Linked DNA regions of Nitrosospira lacus. The protein of the gene in region 1 interacts with the protein of each later gene in a pairwise test. Links are inferred from orthologs where the notes say so. Each region holds a gene or a part of one and is shown in the gene's direction. Other genes may lie near its edges.

Region 1 (8,396 bases):
CCATTGCGATCGATCGCAGCTCGGGAAAAACGGCGCTGAAGCAAATCGTCGAGCAAGGAAAAGACCGGTTGAGGCAGGGCTTCTGGATCGTGGTCTTTCCGGAAGGCACGCGCATTGCGCCGGGGAAAAAAGGTAAATACCACATTGGCGGTGCATGGCTCGCCACGCATACCGGCGCACCGGTGGTTCCGGTTGCGCACAATGCGGGGGAATTCTGGGGCAAGAATGCGTTCATCAAACATCCCGGCACGATTACCGTGAGCGTCGGCGCGCCGATAGATCCCGGATGCATGGAGCCCGGCGCTCTCAATGCCATGGTGGAAACCTGGATCGAGACGGAAATGATTCATGTTGGCGACCGGAATCAGGAGGCATATGACGGCAGCAAAACTATCCCGAACGCCGAAGGATAAGCGGACAGCGCCCGCAGACGAAATCCGCCGTGTCTGTTTGAACGGCAAGGAAGTCGCTTATACGCTCAAGCGCTGCAAACGCAGAACGATCGGCATGAAAATTGACAGCGAGGGCCTGACCGTCCGCATTCCATTAAGAGAATCGTTGCACTGGGTCGAATCGGTATTGCGAAACAAGGCCGATTGGGTGGTGGAAAAACTCGATGAATGGAGAACTCGAAAATTGTACGAACCGGTATGGGAAGAAGGAGCCATTTTCCCGCTGCTGGGCGAACCCTGGCAGTTGGCGGCGAGAGCTGCCGGGGTCACGCAAATGACTCGGGCAACGATGAAGACAGGAACTGAAGACAGGCAGATGCAATTGCCGCTGCTTTCCGTCCTAACCCCACGGCAAATCGAAAAAATCGTAATGGACTGGTATTGCAACAAAGCAATCGCATGCTTCAGCGAACGAATCGCGCTGTATGCGGATAAGCTCGGCGTTGCGCTGCCGCAGTTGCGGCTATCGCGCGCCAGAACCCAGTGGGGCAGTTGCAACACACATGGCATTGTCCATCTCAACTGGCGGTTGATTCAAATGCCACTTCATCTGGTGGACTATGTCGTGGCGCATGAATTGTCGCACCTCATCGAGATGAATCACTCGCCGGCTTTCTGGCAAACGGTGGGACGCGTCTATCCGGATTATGTGGCAGCGAGGAAGGAGTTGAAGAGGCTTGGATGATAGCAACGTCCGATAGTTGCCCATCCTGTACAGGTATGATTCATAGATACCGTTTCGATAAAAAAAGGGCGATGGACAACGAGGCTAAGAAACTGCTTCGTTAGGTCTAACTGCTCAAGGAATTTGGCGACGCGGACTTCCAGGCACTGAAAAACACAGAGGGGCGTCCCCCTCCGTGTCTCAGGACCGGCCCTATTCAAGGGGTTTACGGCGGCGCGCCAGAAAGCCCATCAGACTCAAGCCAGCCATGAACATGGCATAGGTTTCAGGTTCAGGAATAGGAGAAGATAGGTTGATAAAACTCTCATTGCCGCCACCACTCGCAAACCGTTGCAGATGCAAACCGATGCGCAAGTCGCCGGTTCCGCCATTGTTCGGGAGTGCGAGCGCGTTGATAACGCTGCTGTATGTCTGAGCGCCAGTCAGGTCGAAATCGATGGCGAGCCATTCACCCTGGCTAACACCGTTCCCCGAGACAGGTGCATTGGAATCCGCCAGAAAGCCGGCGGTTGTCACAAAAGCGGGGCTGACTAAATTGCCGCCGGGAAGATTGGGCGGACTGGCCCCTTGCGAGAAATTCACTCCCGATGAAGACGTAATGGATGCAATCCCGAGAAGCGTACCGTCGTCAAAGTAGACATCGGTCAGGGAAGAAGTGGAAGTGTTGGTAAAATTGAATCTCACCTGATGGCTGCCAAGATCTATCACCTCAACCTTGAGGTTCGCTTCCCCATCCGCCTCGGCTCCCGCGTTGTTATGCGTGATATTTGCAAAACTATAAGAGGTTGATACCGCCGCGTATCCGAGCGGCTGATAAACCGATATCGCGAGGGCAAACAGCAAGCCCGGCAATGGTCTTAGATAACTCATGAGCGACCCTCCCAAAAATTTGGTTTCAAAGATTTATGGTGTAAAACAATGGCATACTGGCACTCCGGCTATCTGCATGCGGACCGGTTTCTTCAGCAAGCGATGGTTTTGGCAGATCCTGGATTTTCCGGCCCCGTCTCGCAACGGGTGTGGCTTTACGGTACGTCAAAAGCTTAATGGAAGAGAATGACAGCAAATGCTTCGCCGGGATTTATATGCATGAGCTATTAGGCGCATGCCATGGAGGAAGACACCTATCAGTGCAAGATCGATAAAAGAATTGCAAGCCGCAATGACGCTGCCAATCGTCTGAATAAAATTCTCCGTTGATTGCTGGCTGACCTGGGGAGGCTCATTCAGAGATTCTTGACCTTTATGTTAGTATTTCATTTCATATCCATCATTCCGGTATCGCTCCATGCATAAATTCTGCACCGCTTCCCTGCTGCTCTTGCTGCTCAATGGCTGCGGCCTGAAGGGGCCTCTCTATCTTCCGCAAGAACAACCTGCGCAGTCATCGCAGCAATCCCCGGACGAAGTGAAAAAGAAGTGAGTGGTTTTCCTTCATTTGATTATCGCAATGGGAGGCTGTACGGTGAATCGGTTCAACTGGATCGCATTGCCCGCGAATTCGGCACGCCCTGCTATGTTTATTCACGCGCGGCGCTCGTTGCGGCTTACAGGGAATTCGACGCCGCATTCGGCGGACGCGACCATCTGGTGTGCTATGCAGTCAAGGCTAACTCCAATCTGGCTATTCTCAATTTACTCGCCCGTCTCGGCAGCGGCTTCGATATTGTCTCCGGGGGAGAACTCCAGCGAGTGCTGAAAGCGGGCGGTGATCCGCAAAAAGTGGTGTTTTCGGGAGTGGGCAAGCAACCGGATGAGATGCGGGCGGCGCTTGCTGCGGGAATATTCTGTTTCAACGTGGAATCGGAAGCGGAATTGGCCGTGCTGGACCGGGTGGCGGGTGAGTTGAATAAAATCGCGCCGGTGAGCCTGCGGGTCAATCCCGATGTGGACGCAAAGACGCACCCTTATATTTCCACTGGTCTCAAGGAAAACAAATTTGGTGTGCCCTTCGAAGAGGCGGAGAAGCTTTATGCCTCCGCACGCGAATTTGCCAACTTGCGCATCAGCGGACTGGATTGCCATATCGGCTCACAATTGACCAAACTGGGCCCCTTTGTCGAAGCTTGCGGGAAAATACTTGGCCTGTTGATTCGCCTTGAAACGCTGGGATTTACTATCGATCATCTGGATCTGGGCGGCGGTCTCGGCATTCGCTATTTGGGAGAAAATCCGCCCGCGGCGAAAGACTACGTCACGGCATTGTGTGCCGCGATCGGCCCACGTAACCAGCGCATCCTTATCGAACCTGGCCGCGCGCTGGTGGGCAACGCCGGTGTATTGCTTACGCGCGTCGAGTATCTCAAACATACCCCGCATCGGGATTTCGCCATCGTGGATGCCGCCATGAATGACCTGATGCGTCCGGCACTCTATGACGCCTACCATGAAATCCTGCCGGTTATTGCGAATGGCGGCGATGAGAAAATATATCAGATTGTCGGGCCCGTTTGTGAAACAGGCGATTTTTTGGGGCATGACCGGAAGCTGGCATTGTCTCAGGGCGACTTGCTAGCCATTATGTCCGCCGGAGCCTACGGCATGAGCATGAGCTCAAACTACAATACCCGCCCCCGTGCCGCTGAGGTCATGGTGGATGGTGACCACGTTCACCTTATTCGCCAACGCGAATCCCTGGAGCAACTGCTTGCCGGCGAGAAAATGCTTCCCTGAACGGAACTTACCCAGCAATTCCCCCTAAACAAGAAAAAGGGTTGCGAGCCCCAGGAAAATGAAAAAACCCCCGCTATCGGTAACGGCGGTAATCATCACGCTGGAACCCGCCGCCGGGTCGCGGCCAAGTTTATGCAGAGTCAACGGGATCAATACACCCAATAAAGCCGCCAGCAACAAATTCAACATCATTGCCAGCGTCATCACCAGTCCAAGAGAGCCGCTGCCGTAAATGAAAAAGGCGAACAAACCGACTACGCTACCCCATACCACACCGTTCACCGCACTCACGCCAATCTCCTTGGCAAACAGTTTGCGCGCATTGCCTGCATTGAGTTGGCCCAAAGCGAGGGCGCGCACGATCATCGTAATTGTCTGATTGCCCGAATTGCCGCCGATACCCGCAATAATCGGCATGAGCGCCGCCAGCGCCACCAGCTTTTCGATGGAATCCTCAAATACACCGATCACGCGCGATGCAATAAATGCGGTTACGAGATTAATGGCCAGCCAGGTCCAGCGGTTCTTCAAGCTTTTCCATACTGGCGCAAACAAATCCTCTTCTTCCCGCAAACCCGCCAGGTTCAACGCTTCGCTTTCCGCCTGCTCGCGGATAAAATCCATCACTGCGTTGACGGTAACACGGCCTATCAGTTTATCCTCCGCATTGACCACCGAAGCGGAAACAAGGTCATAGCGCTCAAATGCCTGCGCCGCCTGATGAGCATTATCGCTGGGATGAAGCTTCACCATTTCCTTGGCCATCACTGATCCCACCGTGGCATCGGGATCGCTTACCAGCAGTCGGTTCACCGGCAGCACTCCTTTCAGATGCTCATCCCGGTCCACCACAAACAACTGATCGGTATGGTCAGGCAGCTCATCCAGCCGGCGCAGATAACGCAGCACGACTTCCAGAGTCACATCCTCCCGGATAGTCACCACGTCGAAATCCATCAGCGCGCCAACCGCATCTTCCGGATAGGACATGGCGGCGCGTAACTGCTCGCGCTCCTCCATCGGCAGCGACTGGAACACATCCTCCATGACGTCGCGTGGCAAATCGGGCGCAAGATCGGCAATTTCGTCGGCATCGAGCTGACCCGTTGCCGCCAGCATTTCGCCACTGTCCATCGTGGCGATGAGTGTTTCGCGAACCGCGTCGGAAACTTCCAGAAGAATCTCGCCATCGCGCTCTGCCTTGACCAGTTCCCAGATCATGAGGCGATCTTCGAGAGGCATGGCTTCCAGGATATGCGCAACGTCCGCGGGGTGGAGCCTGTCGAGCAGATTTTGCAGTTCCGCCAGATTCTGCTTGTGCACCAAAGCTTCGACCAGTTCCTGGCGCGGCATTTGCTGGGTATGCACGAGACCTTCCACCAGCTTGTGTTTATGCAGTAGATGCGTCAGGCGCCGCAAGTTTTCTTGCAGATCTTCGGTCTCCCCGAGGGTATTTGCTTTAGTCATCGCCCGATCGCCCTGGTGTACTGCGTCTAGAGTGCCGCTACTTGAAATTGGCTGAATTGCCGCTATGCCATATTATCCTAAATCCACCGATTCACTGCTCATATTTCGTTTTAGTGTCATGATTCAAAAAGATTTCTTTCATCGCTGAGTGTCACTGTATTGCAAAGTCGCCACAGGCGGATTCAGAATTATTCGTCACTCATGAATAATATGCGCTCCTTCACTTCCCGCCGGATGTCGGGCCCTCATTTGTACGCCCTATCCGAAACGGTTATGTGCCGGTATTTCTGACGCACTTCGATACTGGCGCGGCAGAATTGCCTGTTTGCAGAGGGATCTGGAATGCAGGGCGAATATTATGACAGGGAGGAGAATGAACGCAAAGTATGGCTCCTGTTGCCGGATGAAGTGCCGAAAAATCGTCAGGGAATTTGGGCGGATGCCATGCGGCTAAGGATGATATCAGTTTTCCTCAATAGCCACGGTGTATTGCGATTACGATCGTAGAATCGCGGACTCGGAACCATGGCGGCGAGACGGGCAGCTTGTTCCGCGGTGACGGAAGAAGCGGAAACGCCATAATAGTGACGGATAGCCGCCTCCGCACCGAATACTCCATTTCCCCATTCAATGACGTTCAGGTAGATTTCCAGGATGCGTCGTTTGGACATCACCTTTTCCAGCATCAACGTGATGACGGCTTCCTGGATTTTGCGCCACGGCGTTCTTTCGCCGGAAAGAAACAGGTTTTTCGCAAGCTGCTGGCTGATGGTGGACCCCCCCGCAACCAGCCTGCCCTTTTTCAGGTTTTTTTCGTAGGCCTTCTGAATAGCTTCGAAATCGAACCCCTCATGTTCCAGGAACTTGCCATCCTCTGCAGCTATGATCGCACGCTTGAGATGAGGGGAAATCCGCTCATAAGGCGTCCATTGGGTGCGTAATGACACTGTGGAATTTTTTTCCCGTAATTCATCCAACCGATCCTGCATGAACGCACTGGTGGAGGGATTGTAGAAATTCCAATAAACAACATGGCCCAGAATCCATAGCTGATAGACAAATACCGCGCCGGTGAGGAGGAGGAAGAGACGCCATAACCAGCGCTTAATGAAGTTGTGCATGCAACGGCGATGACGCGGTTAAATTTTCAGGCATATGATCTTGGGGAAAAGTTGAAAGAATGAAAACGTATTCAGAGATTCCTTAACCCTCTAATCACCCGATCAGTCTCCGGTCTTATCCCACGCCACAGGAAAAAGGATTCCGCTGCTTGCTCCACCAGCATCCCGATGCCGTCGGTCAGACGCGACGCGCCCTGTTGCTTTGCGAATTGCAAAAAAGGAGTGCGTCCATCGCCATACATCATGTCATAAGCCATCGATTCATCGGCAAAAATACCGGCGGGCAAGGGTGGCACCCTGCCCTTCAGACTGGCGGACGTGGCATTAATGACGAGATCAAATTTCTCTCCACCGAGATCCGCATAATCGCCGGAAACGATATTTCCGTAGCGGGAAAATTGCTGTTGCAGCAAGTGCGCTTTTTGTTTGGTGCGATTGGCGATTGTCAGAACACTTGGTGAATGTTCCAGCAGCGGCAGCACCACACCCCGGGCCGCTCCGCCCGCGCCCATCAACAATATCCGCTTGCCCGCGAGAGGGAATTCAAGATTGATCATAATGTCACGCACCAGTCCAGCTCCATCGGTATTGTCCCCGAGAATTCCATCGGCACTGAATACGAGCGTGTTTACCGCTTGAGCGACATCGGCTCGCCTGGTCAAACGCCGGGAAATCTTGCAGGCTTCCAGCTTGAACGGAACCGTCACGTTCATGCCTTTACCGCCGCGTTCCCGGAAAACCGCCACCGTTGCAGCGAAAGCATCCACCGGCGCAAGTATCGCTTCATATTGCATATCCTGGCCCGTCTGCCGCGAAAATTCGGCATGAATCCAGGGTGATTTGCTGTGGGCAATGGGGTTGCCGATGACGGCATAGAAATCAGTCATGAGATAGGGTAATTAATCTAAATCCGGCACTTGGACAGGATGAAGCGTGCAGTTCCTGGAGTACAGGGCAAGGTGCGAGGTTGCGGACTTTATTGGCTGGTCAGCTCGTCCGAAGGGGTAAACGCCCAAGTGCGGGTAATATGCAGGACATCAGTATCCCGACTGATGTCCGGCGGAAAGGGAGCAAATCCGTTTTGTCCCGCCAAATGGACAATGCGTACTGCCGCTTCATCCAGAACTTTCTTTCCCGACGAGCGATTTATTTCAAGCGACTCGAGACTGCCGTCAGACCTGATACCAACGGTGAGTTGCAGGTTTCCATAGAGTTTTTCCCGCCTTGCCGCTTCCGGATAATTCATGTTGCCGATTCGCTCCACTTTGAGGCGCCAATCTTCGACATAGCGGGCAAAGCGGTATTCCTGCGTGCGAGCACCAATAAATCTGCGTTTTGGAGGGCGCTGATAAGCTGCAGAGTCCCGTGCGGTTTGAGCTTCCAGGCGAGCGATCTCGAGGCTGCGCTGAACCAGGTCGCTACCGTTAATCCCGGCGCGGTTTTGCTCGGACTTATCAGAAGGAAGCTGTATTTGATAAGTGTCTTCACTATCCACCGCAGTCATCCGTTGTTCCGTTTCCTGTTCAAGTTGCTCCGCTTGCGCAACCACGTGTTCCGGCGACAAGGGAAGCGGCATACTGGCCTTGTTACCTCCGCCATCCAGGCTAGTTTTGGCCGGCATATCCGCACTGCGCGATTTCGATGCAGATTTACCGTGGACCAGCACGACTTCCAGTGGCACAGCGGCCTTGCCGATTTCCAGATGCGGGAGTTTGAGGGTGATCCCGAACAAAACAATCGCGTGAAAAATCACCGAAATCAATATCGTCACGTTCAGGCGCGACGAAGGGCTTGCCAGCCATCCGCGGACCGAGGCTGAATTAAAATCCGATATATTTGGAGTAGCGCTCAACCTAAATCCGGTAGTTGAACGAGCTCACCAAAAAGGTGAAGGTCAAATGGGGCGGAAATTTATTATGAGTCATGACGTTAAACAAAGAATGGATGGGCAACTGCCGGATTCGGGTTCGATGTCGCAAGCGCGTATAAAATTAAGCC
Region 2 (8,491 bases), 910 kb from region 1 along the record:
CCGCGCCCAATGATATCGACGTCGTTATCGGTCTGCGTGGCCCCATCGCTCCCCCGGATATGTGCAACGGCCTGATGGTGCCCATCATCGTCTTCGATCAGATTTATTCATTCGGACGCGACGAACTGATCAAGGCTATTCCGAAACCTGAGAAACTCACCGACAAGCAGTTCGGTCCGGCGGCTGAGGAACTGTTCGACAGGATCATGCAAATGACCGATAACGCCGGGGCGACCGATGAGCACCGCGTATTGAACTATCTGGCCATGCGTTATCCAGCCATTTATGCCAAGGCGGCGGAGAAATATGGCGGAGACAATTCAATGACCGGGGTGGAAGTCATCCCCTCATCGTTGAGCAGCACCCGGAAAATATTTAAGGCCATATTCTCTTACACCAACCGCAACACGGATTTTACCGAGAAATTCTTTGTGCGCGTCGATGCGACCGAAGAGTTCCCATTTCTGGTCACCAAGATGTCGCCGTACTATGATCGTTAGCTAACCAATTGAAGGGAGGCGTGAAATAAATTCCATGAGCATGTCGGGATTTATCGCGGAAATATCGATAGTAATAGTAATTGTGGCGGGAAGCAATTCACCGACTCACATCAAGACCGCTACTTCAATCCCTTTTTGGGGGATTATGATTTTATTCTTGATAGCTGGGAACGGAACGGCTGGCGCCTGTGGGCGGTATGTAACCCATAGCGTGAGCAATTGTTTCAGCGGCTTTTTTTAGCCTATCTGATTTTGAATATTTAACCAGGAGGAATTGAAATGAGCATACCACAGTTTAATGCAGAGGCATCGCTGGGTCCAGCCTTGGGCATATACCGGGGAAAGGCCGTTTTTGGCGGAATTTCCCTGGAACGTAGTGGAGGGGTCACGCCGCAACTTCGTTTCCAGTCCGATCCGGATGTGGGCGCATACTTGAGATGCAGGGCGAATGGGGGAAGCGATCTCATATGCCGTTTCTTTGGCGGGCTTCCACCCTTCACAATCGGCAGCTTGCTGATTTCCTGACCGCTCAGCCCGCATAGCGAATTGATGACTTCGGAATCCACCGCATATGGACCGCTTTAAATATTTCAGGAGGTAACGAAAATGAGGATGCCAGGATTTACCGCGGAAGCAACTCTTTACAGATCCAACCGCCAATATATAGCAGCGTCTACAGACATCGTAACGCGGGATCAATCCGTAGTGCGGCCGCAATTCTGCGGGCCGTGTGAAAACGGACGGCGTCAATGCGGTGACTATGGATGGACCTGTTACCCGGATACCGAAAGCCCGGAATGCAATTTTTTAACCGGATGTCCAATAATTTGTCATCAAGGGGGCTTCCGCACTTGGTCGATTCCTTGCGGACAGCCCCCGATTCCTTTGCCCTTTGGATCAGATTTGGCCGGGGAATGATCGTCTTCTTCCCGGAAATCCAGAGGGGATCTTGGCATAATTTTTTTGGATTTGAAGTGCTCCCCCTTGCAGATGTTTTACCCGGCAGCAAAAGTAATTATTAGCGATACGGCTCAATCTTTTCCTTAACCTCCGGCAGTGCCGGTTTATTCGATGGAGACCAACATGGCGACGCCCTTCATATCACCGAACCTGTATCAATTATCCGGCAATAATCTTCACGTTAGCTACTCAACCAGCGGGATCGATGGAAAGCCGCATTTCAGCTATCAGGATGCGCAGCACAACCTGGGTTTTACGGGTGACGACATCCGTGCAGTGGAATGCGACCTCGGTACAGTGGTAAGCGTGACCATCCAACGCACCATCGATTCGGGTTCAACCTCTTTCAGCGTCCTCATCCCTCGAGCTAACCTTGCCGCTGGTGAATCCGTGCGTATTCGCACCAAAGGTATTGTGACAATACATCGATTCTCGATCGTACCGGCTCTCAACCATGGGCAGCTTGATTTATATACCGTTACAACACTGCGTGGCACCGCTTCGCACGTTGATTTCTAGCGGTTTACCCAGCAGTTAGAATTCTCCGCGGCTTGGCCCTTTGTCATGATTCTGTTGCAATCGCCACGGCTCCCGGTATTTCATATGCAAAAGGCAAGCAACCCGTCAATACCTTGTGAGAGTGCACCGTTTTAAGAGGACAAAGAAATGCCACTGAATGCCTATGGAGTACTGAAAGGTCGCCCTGTAAACCGCCAGCTCGGCTCGGGCTCCAATCCACATTATCAGATTCATATCGTCGACGATACGACGCATTATCGCATCGCAGTGAACGTTGCTTCGCAGCTGGCTCCTTCCGAGCTTGAATTTCTTGTGGATTCAAGATTCGATCACCCAATTCTGGCGGAGCTGATCGATAAACCTCTCGGATGGCTTCCTCTGCAATCCCGGCCGGGCGGGGTGGCGCTCGACTTTATTCGCGGCAACTTGTTCGATCCGCGCAATATGCGCGTGCTCCCCTTCAATGTTCCAGGCCCGGACAATGATCTGAACGAAAAAATCGATCAGTTCGTGCAGCGGGCGATGGCCGACGAAGAGGCTTTTGTCTATGCTTTCGGCGAGCGCTGGGGGCCGGAGAACAACACGACCGACAAGATATTCGGTTTTATTCCGGGCAATGGTGTTCATGATATCCACATGAACCAGGGCAATGTGGGACGCTTTATCGGCGATGACGGAGTCTACCAGGATGGGGCTTTGCTGTTTCATTTCCCCCGGACCAGCCAATGGGTCGGCGTATTTTTGAAATTCCAGTCCCAGACCTGGCATACCGATGACAGGACAGGACATCAGATTCGCGTAGAAACCAGCGGCCCGCCATCGGATGAGAACGTTGTGACAAACCCGTTCGTTCCGGGGGGGCAACCTGGCCCCGAAATGCCCGATGGAGCAATCCGCATCATCGCGGCGCTTGTCAATAGCATCCAATCACCCGAAGTCGAGTTCGTAACGCTTCTGAACACCACAAACGAGGCCATCTCGCTGGAAGGCTGGCAGATCGCGGATCGCGACAAGAACAAGATGCGCCTGGCAGGGTCCATCGCGGCTGCAGAGACGCTGCGCATACAACTCATTCCGCCGGTTTTCCTGCCCAACAAGGGTGGAATTATTACCCTTTTGAACGACCGCGGCCTGCGCGTGGATGGAGTAGCTTACACCAAAGAACAAGCACGTAATCCAGGCTGGACGCTGAAATTCTGAACGAGCGGTGTGCCTGGGACCGAAACCCGGCAGGATTACTTTCAAAAATTATTGATATATTCACCAATTATTCTCTCCGCTACCCAAAATAATCGTGGTTGATATGCTCGGGAGCGCACTAAACGTTATACGACGAGGTATGCTGTACTGAGTGCTCTACTGGGCATGCGTTAACCATCAACCACATACACGGTAGAACACCACAGCCGCGCTTTACCCTTTATCGTGATGCCCGGGCTTATGCTCCTCGCGCATCTGTTTCATCTGTTCCCGCTGAGTATCAGTCAGTACCAGCTGGATCTCGTTGCGTATCTTGTTCCGCTGGATGATTGATTCGGTTACCAGATTACCCCGCTCTTGTGCCAGTACTTGTACCTCGCTGCTGTCACCGCTGCCATTTTGCTTGAGTTCACGTAGCGCCTTGCGATTTGTCTGCATCTTTTCCTTCAAATTCGCCATTTGAGATTTCGATTTCTGCAAAACGGCTTCGACCGATGAACGCTGCTCGGGGGTAAGTTTAAGGCGATCCGTCATCCGGTTCAGGAAACGTTCCCCACCATCCATGCCTTGCCCCATCCTGGAATGCGCACCGTGGTGGCATTCCCGCGATGCTTTTCCGGAACTCATGTCGGCTTGCGGGTCTGCCAAGGCAATGGTGCTTGCCAATAAACAGCCGATTAGCAAAATTTTCGTGATAGTTTTCATAAGCTGATTCCTCTTGATAAGTTTTTTACGAATATCGCGATGAGCCCCCACGGCCCGCGCGATATGGGCAAAGAATAAGGCAGGCCCATGTCAAGGTGAGTGATGAAAGCGTAAATGTGTGTAAAGAAGCCGGGAGTCAGCTGTATTTGTTCGCCGTAATTTGGCAATATCCGTAACACGATGAAATTACCTAGGTGTCCGTAACGGCTTTACTTCGGAAAACGGATGGCGCGCATACTACTGGCGGATGACGACATTGAGCTGAGCGATATGCTGATCGATTACCTCAGCAAGGAGGGCTTCGACATCGACGTGGCTTATGATGGCAATACCGCGCTGAGCAAGGCACTGGCCAACCCGTACGATCTACTGATCCTGGATGTCATGATGCCCAACCGCAGCGGTTTTGATGTATTGCGTGAACTTCGCGCGCATTCTTTACTTCCCGTGCTGATGCTGACGGCACGCGGAGACGACGTCGACAGTATTGTCGGGCTTGAGCTCGGCGCGGATGACTATCTGGCCAAGCCTTCCAGTCCGCGTGTACTGGTAGCGCGGATTCGTGCAATCCTCAGAAGAGTGGAGGCAAAAGGCGAGTTGCAAAATGGCGGCGAGCGGCCCGATCAGATCGCGCTGGATGATCTTGTCATGCATACGGGGTCACGCACCGTGGTGTGCGGCAATAATCCCGTATCCATGACCAGCACGGAATTCAGCGTATTGGACATATTGCTGCGCGAAGCCGGCAACGTCGTGTCGAAGGCGAATTTGTCGGAGCGGGCGCTTGGTCGCAAATTGAGCCGTTATGACCGCAGTCTTGACATGCATGTAAGCAATCTGCGCAAAAAGCTGGGTCCGTTATCCGATGGTCAGGAGCGGATTAAAACCGTTCGCGGTGTTGGTTACATTTACGCGCGGACCTGACCGTGCATAGGCTATTCTGGAAAATATTCCTGTCGTTCTGGCTGACGCTGATCATCTTTGCCGCTCTGCTCATGTTCGCGGCTTCGAGTTATCTCGAACATATCCGGACACAACAGGATATCGGCAGCATGCGCGCGCGCTTGTCGGCATACTTCGATCAAGGTCAAGCAGTTGCGAAACAGGGAGGCATGGCAGGGCTCAGAGAATGGCTGGATCGCCTGGACCATCGTGAAGCCATACCCATTTTCCTGATCAACGAGGCGGGAAAGGATCTGCTTGAACGGGAGATTCCAGCCGCCATCATTGCAAGGCTGGATCGAAGGCGAGAACATGCGGAACGCGGAGAGCGAAGAAGGTTGCCTCACCATCAGCCCATCCGGTTACCGGATGGGAGCTCCTACCGCATGCTACCTGACTTTCAGAGTATTACCCTGCTCAGGATTTTGCAGCGTCCCAGGGTTATTGCGCTTCCCGTGGCTGTTGCGGCGCTGGTAAGCGCGCTGATCTGCCTCCTTCTCAGCCGCTACCTTACCTTTCCGCTTGAACGGCTGCGGCGCGCCACCCAGCACATCGCGGCCGGCGATCTTACGCAGCGTGTCGTTCCCTCCATGGGCAACCGCCGGGATGAGATTGCCGATCTGGCAGGTGCGTTCGACAAGATGGCGGAACGGCTGGAAAAAGTATTTGGTGCGCAACGGCAGTTGCTGAGCGATGCCTCCCATGAGCTGCGTTCCCCGCTCGCACGCTTGCAGGTCGCATTGGAGCTTGCCCGGCAGCGATCGCACGGTCAGGTGGAAACCGAGCTTGACCGCATCGAGCTTGAAATAGAGCGCCTGAATGAATTGATTGGCCAACTTCTCGAGCTCTCCCGCCTGGAAGCGGGAGTGGACGCGGCACATGTCGACCAGGTTGATATACAGGATCTGCTCGAAGGACTTATAGAGGACGCACAATTCGAGGCGGGCTCAAGGGGTTGCCAGGTGAAGTTGCAGAAAGCTTTCCCAGCCATGGCCACGGCAAACGCCGTGCTGCTTCACAGCGCGATCGAAAACGTCGTTCGTAACGCCATCAAGTATACAAAACGGGATACGGCAGTTGAAATCAGCATGCTGGAATATGCCGAGGACCCGGACAGGATCACTATTCAAGTGCGCGATCACGGACCCGGGGCGCCTGAAGAAATGCTGCCTTACCTGTTTGAGCCTTTCGTAAGGGTAGAGGAGGCCAGGGATCGCTTGAGCGGCGGGCACGGGCTTGGATTAGCCATCGCCGAACGCGCTATCCGGCTATATGGTGGCGAAATCATGGCAAGAAACGAACCGGACGAAGGATTGAGTATTTACATCCGCCTTGAGCGCGCCAGGACTTGATCAGGACTCGAGAAGCACGATGCGGCCGGACGGTCTCATCGAGGTCGTTACGGATTCGCGCAATAAGACGCTGGTCTTGCCCGGATTGAGAAGCCTGAATACCCTGCTCCGTCTTGCAGAAGCGGCAAGCACGGAGGACAAGCAGGTGACTTTCGAATGTGTTTCAAGTACATTTGGAGCATCTGATTCAAGTCGAAAAAGCAGATCGTCCAGCTGATCATGACTCGATGAATCACCGCTTAAGCCAAACATATCTATCAGTTCTGATTTTTTCATTATCCATTTCCTTGGAGCCGCCGCCAGGATAGATGAATATTCGGTGCTTGACCTAAAATGGGCATCCAGGCCGCCGCAGGCAGACTGAACAATACTTAAACTCGCGCGGGAAGTCGTAAAAGAATGGTTAAATATTGGTTAAATTTCTGCCAGTCGCCGAGAGCGGGATCATGCAAAATCCTTAGCTGTAGACGAGCTTACCCGGAAGATGTGGCCCAAATAGCAAAAACATTGTTATTAATCATAATGCTAACCTGGTAAATAAGCGGTCAACTGCCGGATTTAGGATAATACCAATATGAATACCGGAATTCAGACAAGCTATTGGAAGTTCCATTCCTTCAGGCTGGACAAGGCCAACGCCATACTTTGGCATGATGATCAGGTCGTGCCCTTGCGGCCCAGGAATTTTGCCGCGTTATGTTATCTGATTGAACGGCATGGGCAGCTGGTGACAAAGGACGAGTTGCTGGATAGCGTGTGGCAGCATCGCCATGTCGGGGAGTCGGTGCTGAAAGTGTGCATCAACGAGCTGCGGCAGGCCCTCGGCGATGATGCCCGTGCCCCCGCCTATCTCGTAACGGTCGCGCGACGCGGCTACCGCTTCATCGCCCCCGTTACCCAGGTCCATCCATCAGAGCAATTGGAAGAACCTGCGAAAAAATTCCCTGCCGGCATCCGCCGCGCCCCTCAATCCGGTGCTAGAGCAAACTGGTGGATCGGCCGTGAAACAGCTCAGGCCCAATTGCTGGCTATCTGGCGGCATTCGCTGGAGGGTCTGCGCCAGATTGTTTTCCTGACAGGCGAGCCGGGAATCGGCAAAACTACCCTGGTCGAAATGTTCCTCAACGAGGTGAGCGATTATGCCCCGCTGGTTTTTCGCATGCGCTGCGTGGAGCATTTTGGTCAGGGCGAGGCACTGCTTCCGATGATTGAAGCCATCGAAAAGCATTGTCGGATGCCGGAAGGCGCCAAACTGATCGAGCTGTTGCATCGCCACGCACCGATCTGGCTTGCACAACTGCCATCAGTACTGCAACCCGAGGAACGGGAAGCTCTCCAGCGTGAAATCTTCGGCGCAAGCCGGGAGCGCATGATACGCGAAGGCTGCGAGCTGCTGGAAACTTTGAGCAAGGATGCGTCCTTGATTCTTGTGCTGGAGGACCTCCACTGGAGCGATCATGCAACGCTGGACTTTCTCGGCTTGCTGGCGCGGCGAAGCGAGTCTGCAGCCCTGCTGGTACTGGCGAGCTATCGACCAGTCGATGCCGCCTTGCAGGCGCATTCCGTCGCATTGGTTCACCGTGAATTGCAGTTGCGGGAAATAAGTTCCGAGATAGCCATTGATCCGTTTTCTCCGGACGAGGTCAGAGATTACCTTATCCGTCGCTTCCCGGCCATGGAAATGCCGGACTCTTTAAGTCGAGCCCTTTTTGCCAGGACCGGTGGACATCCGCTATTCGTCTCCAACCTGATCGAATATCTGGTGAGCCATCATCGGCAATGGCCTCCTTCACGGGAGTCGATGGTGGACAAAGCCCTGCCGGATACTATCCGGCGCGTGATCGGACGCGAAATCGAACGATTAAGCCCCGATGAGCAGCGTGTGCTGGAGATTGCCAGCGTGATAGGGGTGCATTTTTCGGTGATATTGCTCGGGGCGGTACTCGATATGGAGACTGCCGAGGTGGATCGCTCCTGCGATGCCTTGGTCAGGCGCGGCCAGATACTGCTTCCGGACGGCATGGAGCAGGGGTCGCAGGGCGATGTTGTCGGCCACTATGCATTCCGCCACGCTCTGTATGTGGAAGTGCTCTATCAACGGCTCGTTCCGGGCCAGATCATCCGATTACATTTGCGCATCGGTGAATGCCTGGAGGAGGTGCACGGCAAGTCGAGCCTGAAGCATGCCGCCGAACTGGCCTTGCACTTCGAAAAAGGGTGGGATTGGATGCGAGCGGTTCGCTATCTGACGCTATCAGCCGCTAATGCCGCGCACCGTTTCGCCAATCGCCAGGCCTACGACTATCTGGTCCG

Evidence for each region.
Region 2: the proteins of lysA (region 1) and EBAPG3_RS09020 interact in binary tests that used the Escherichia coli proteins (3 or more experiments, as listed by UniProt). The link is inferred for Nitrosospira lacus from one-to-one orthologs.

What each region holds. Positions count from the first base shown.
Region 1 is NZ_CP021106.3:1,102,281-1,110,676, reverse strand. Bases 1,807-4,683 are described here. They hold lysA (diaminopimelate decarboxylase), read left to right. Parts: upstream 1,807-2,556; coding sequence 2,557-3,810; downstream 3,811-4,683. Other genes in these bases: mgtE (magnesium transporter), read right to left, coding at 3,835-4,683; lptM (LPS translocon maturation chaperone LptM), read left to right, coding at 2,426-2,560; EBAPG3_RS15385 (PEP-CTERM sorting domain-containing protein), read right to left, coding at 1,807-2,007. In the rest of the region: EBAPG3_RS04890 (lysophospholipid acyltransferase family protein), read left to right, coding at 1-413; EBAPG3_RS04885 (M48 family metallopeptidase), read left to right, coding at 376-1,137; more of EBAPG3_RS15385, read right to left, coding at 1,330-1,806; more of mgtE, read right to left, coding at 4,684-5,277; mtgA (monofunctional biosynthetic peptidoglycan transglycosylase), read right to left, coding at 5,700-6,398; aroE (shikimate dehydrogenase), read right to left, coding at 6,470-7,285; EBAPG3_RS04855 (energy transducer TonB), read right to left, coding at 7,375-8,250. UniProt on the Escherichia coli protein: Specifically catalyzes the decarboxylation of meso-diaminopimelate (meso-DAP) to L-lysine. Is not active against the DD- or LL-isomers of diaminopimelate.
Region 2 is NZ_CP021106.3:2,009,570-2,018,060, forward strand. Bases 2,987-5,958 are described here. They hold EBAPG3_RS09020 (response regulator transcription factor), read left to right. Parts: upstream 2,987-4,109; coding sequence 4,110-4,808; downstream 4,809-5,958. Other genes in these bases: EBAPG3_RS09010 (DUF2278 family protein), read left to right, coding at 2,987-3,179; EBAPG3_RS09015 (Spy/CpxP family protein refolding chaperone), read right to left, coding at 3,393-3,884; EBAPG3_RS09025 (ATP-binding protein), read left to right, coding at 4,811-5,958. In the rest of the region: EBAPG3_RS08990 (cyanobactin maturation protease PatG family protein), read left to right, coding at 1-500; EBAPG3_RS08995 (hypothetical protein), read left to right, coding at 780-1,025; EBAPG3_RS09005 (hypothetical protein), read left to right, coding at 1,584-1,979; more of EBAPG3_RS09010, read left to right, coding at 2,127-2,986; more of EBAPG3_RS09025, read left to right, coding at 5,959-6,178; EBAPG3_RS09030 (hypothetical protein), read right to left, coding at 6,179-6,454; EBAPG3_RS09035 (ATP-binding protein), read left to right, coding at 6,753-8,491. UniProt on the Escherichia coli protein: Response regulator member of the two-component regulatory system CpxA/CpxR which responds to envelope stress response by activating expression of downstream genes including cpxP, degP, dsbA and ppiA.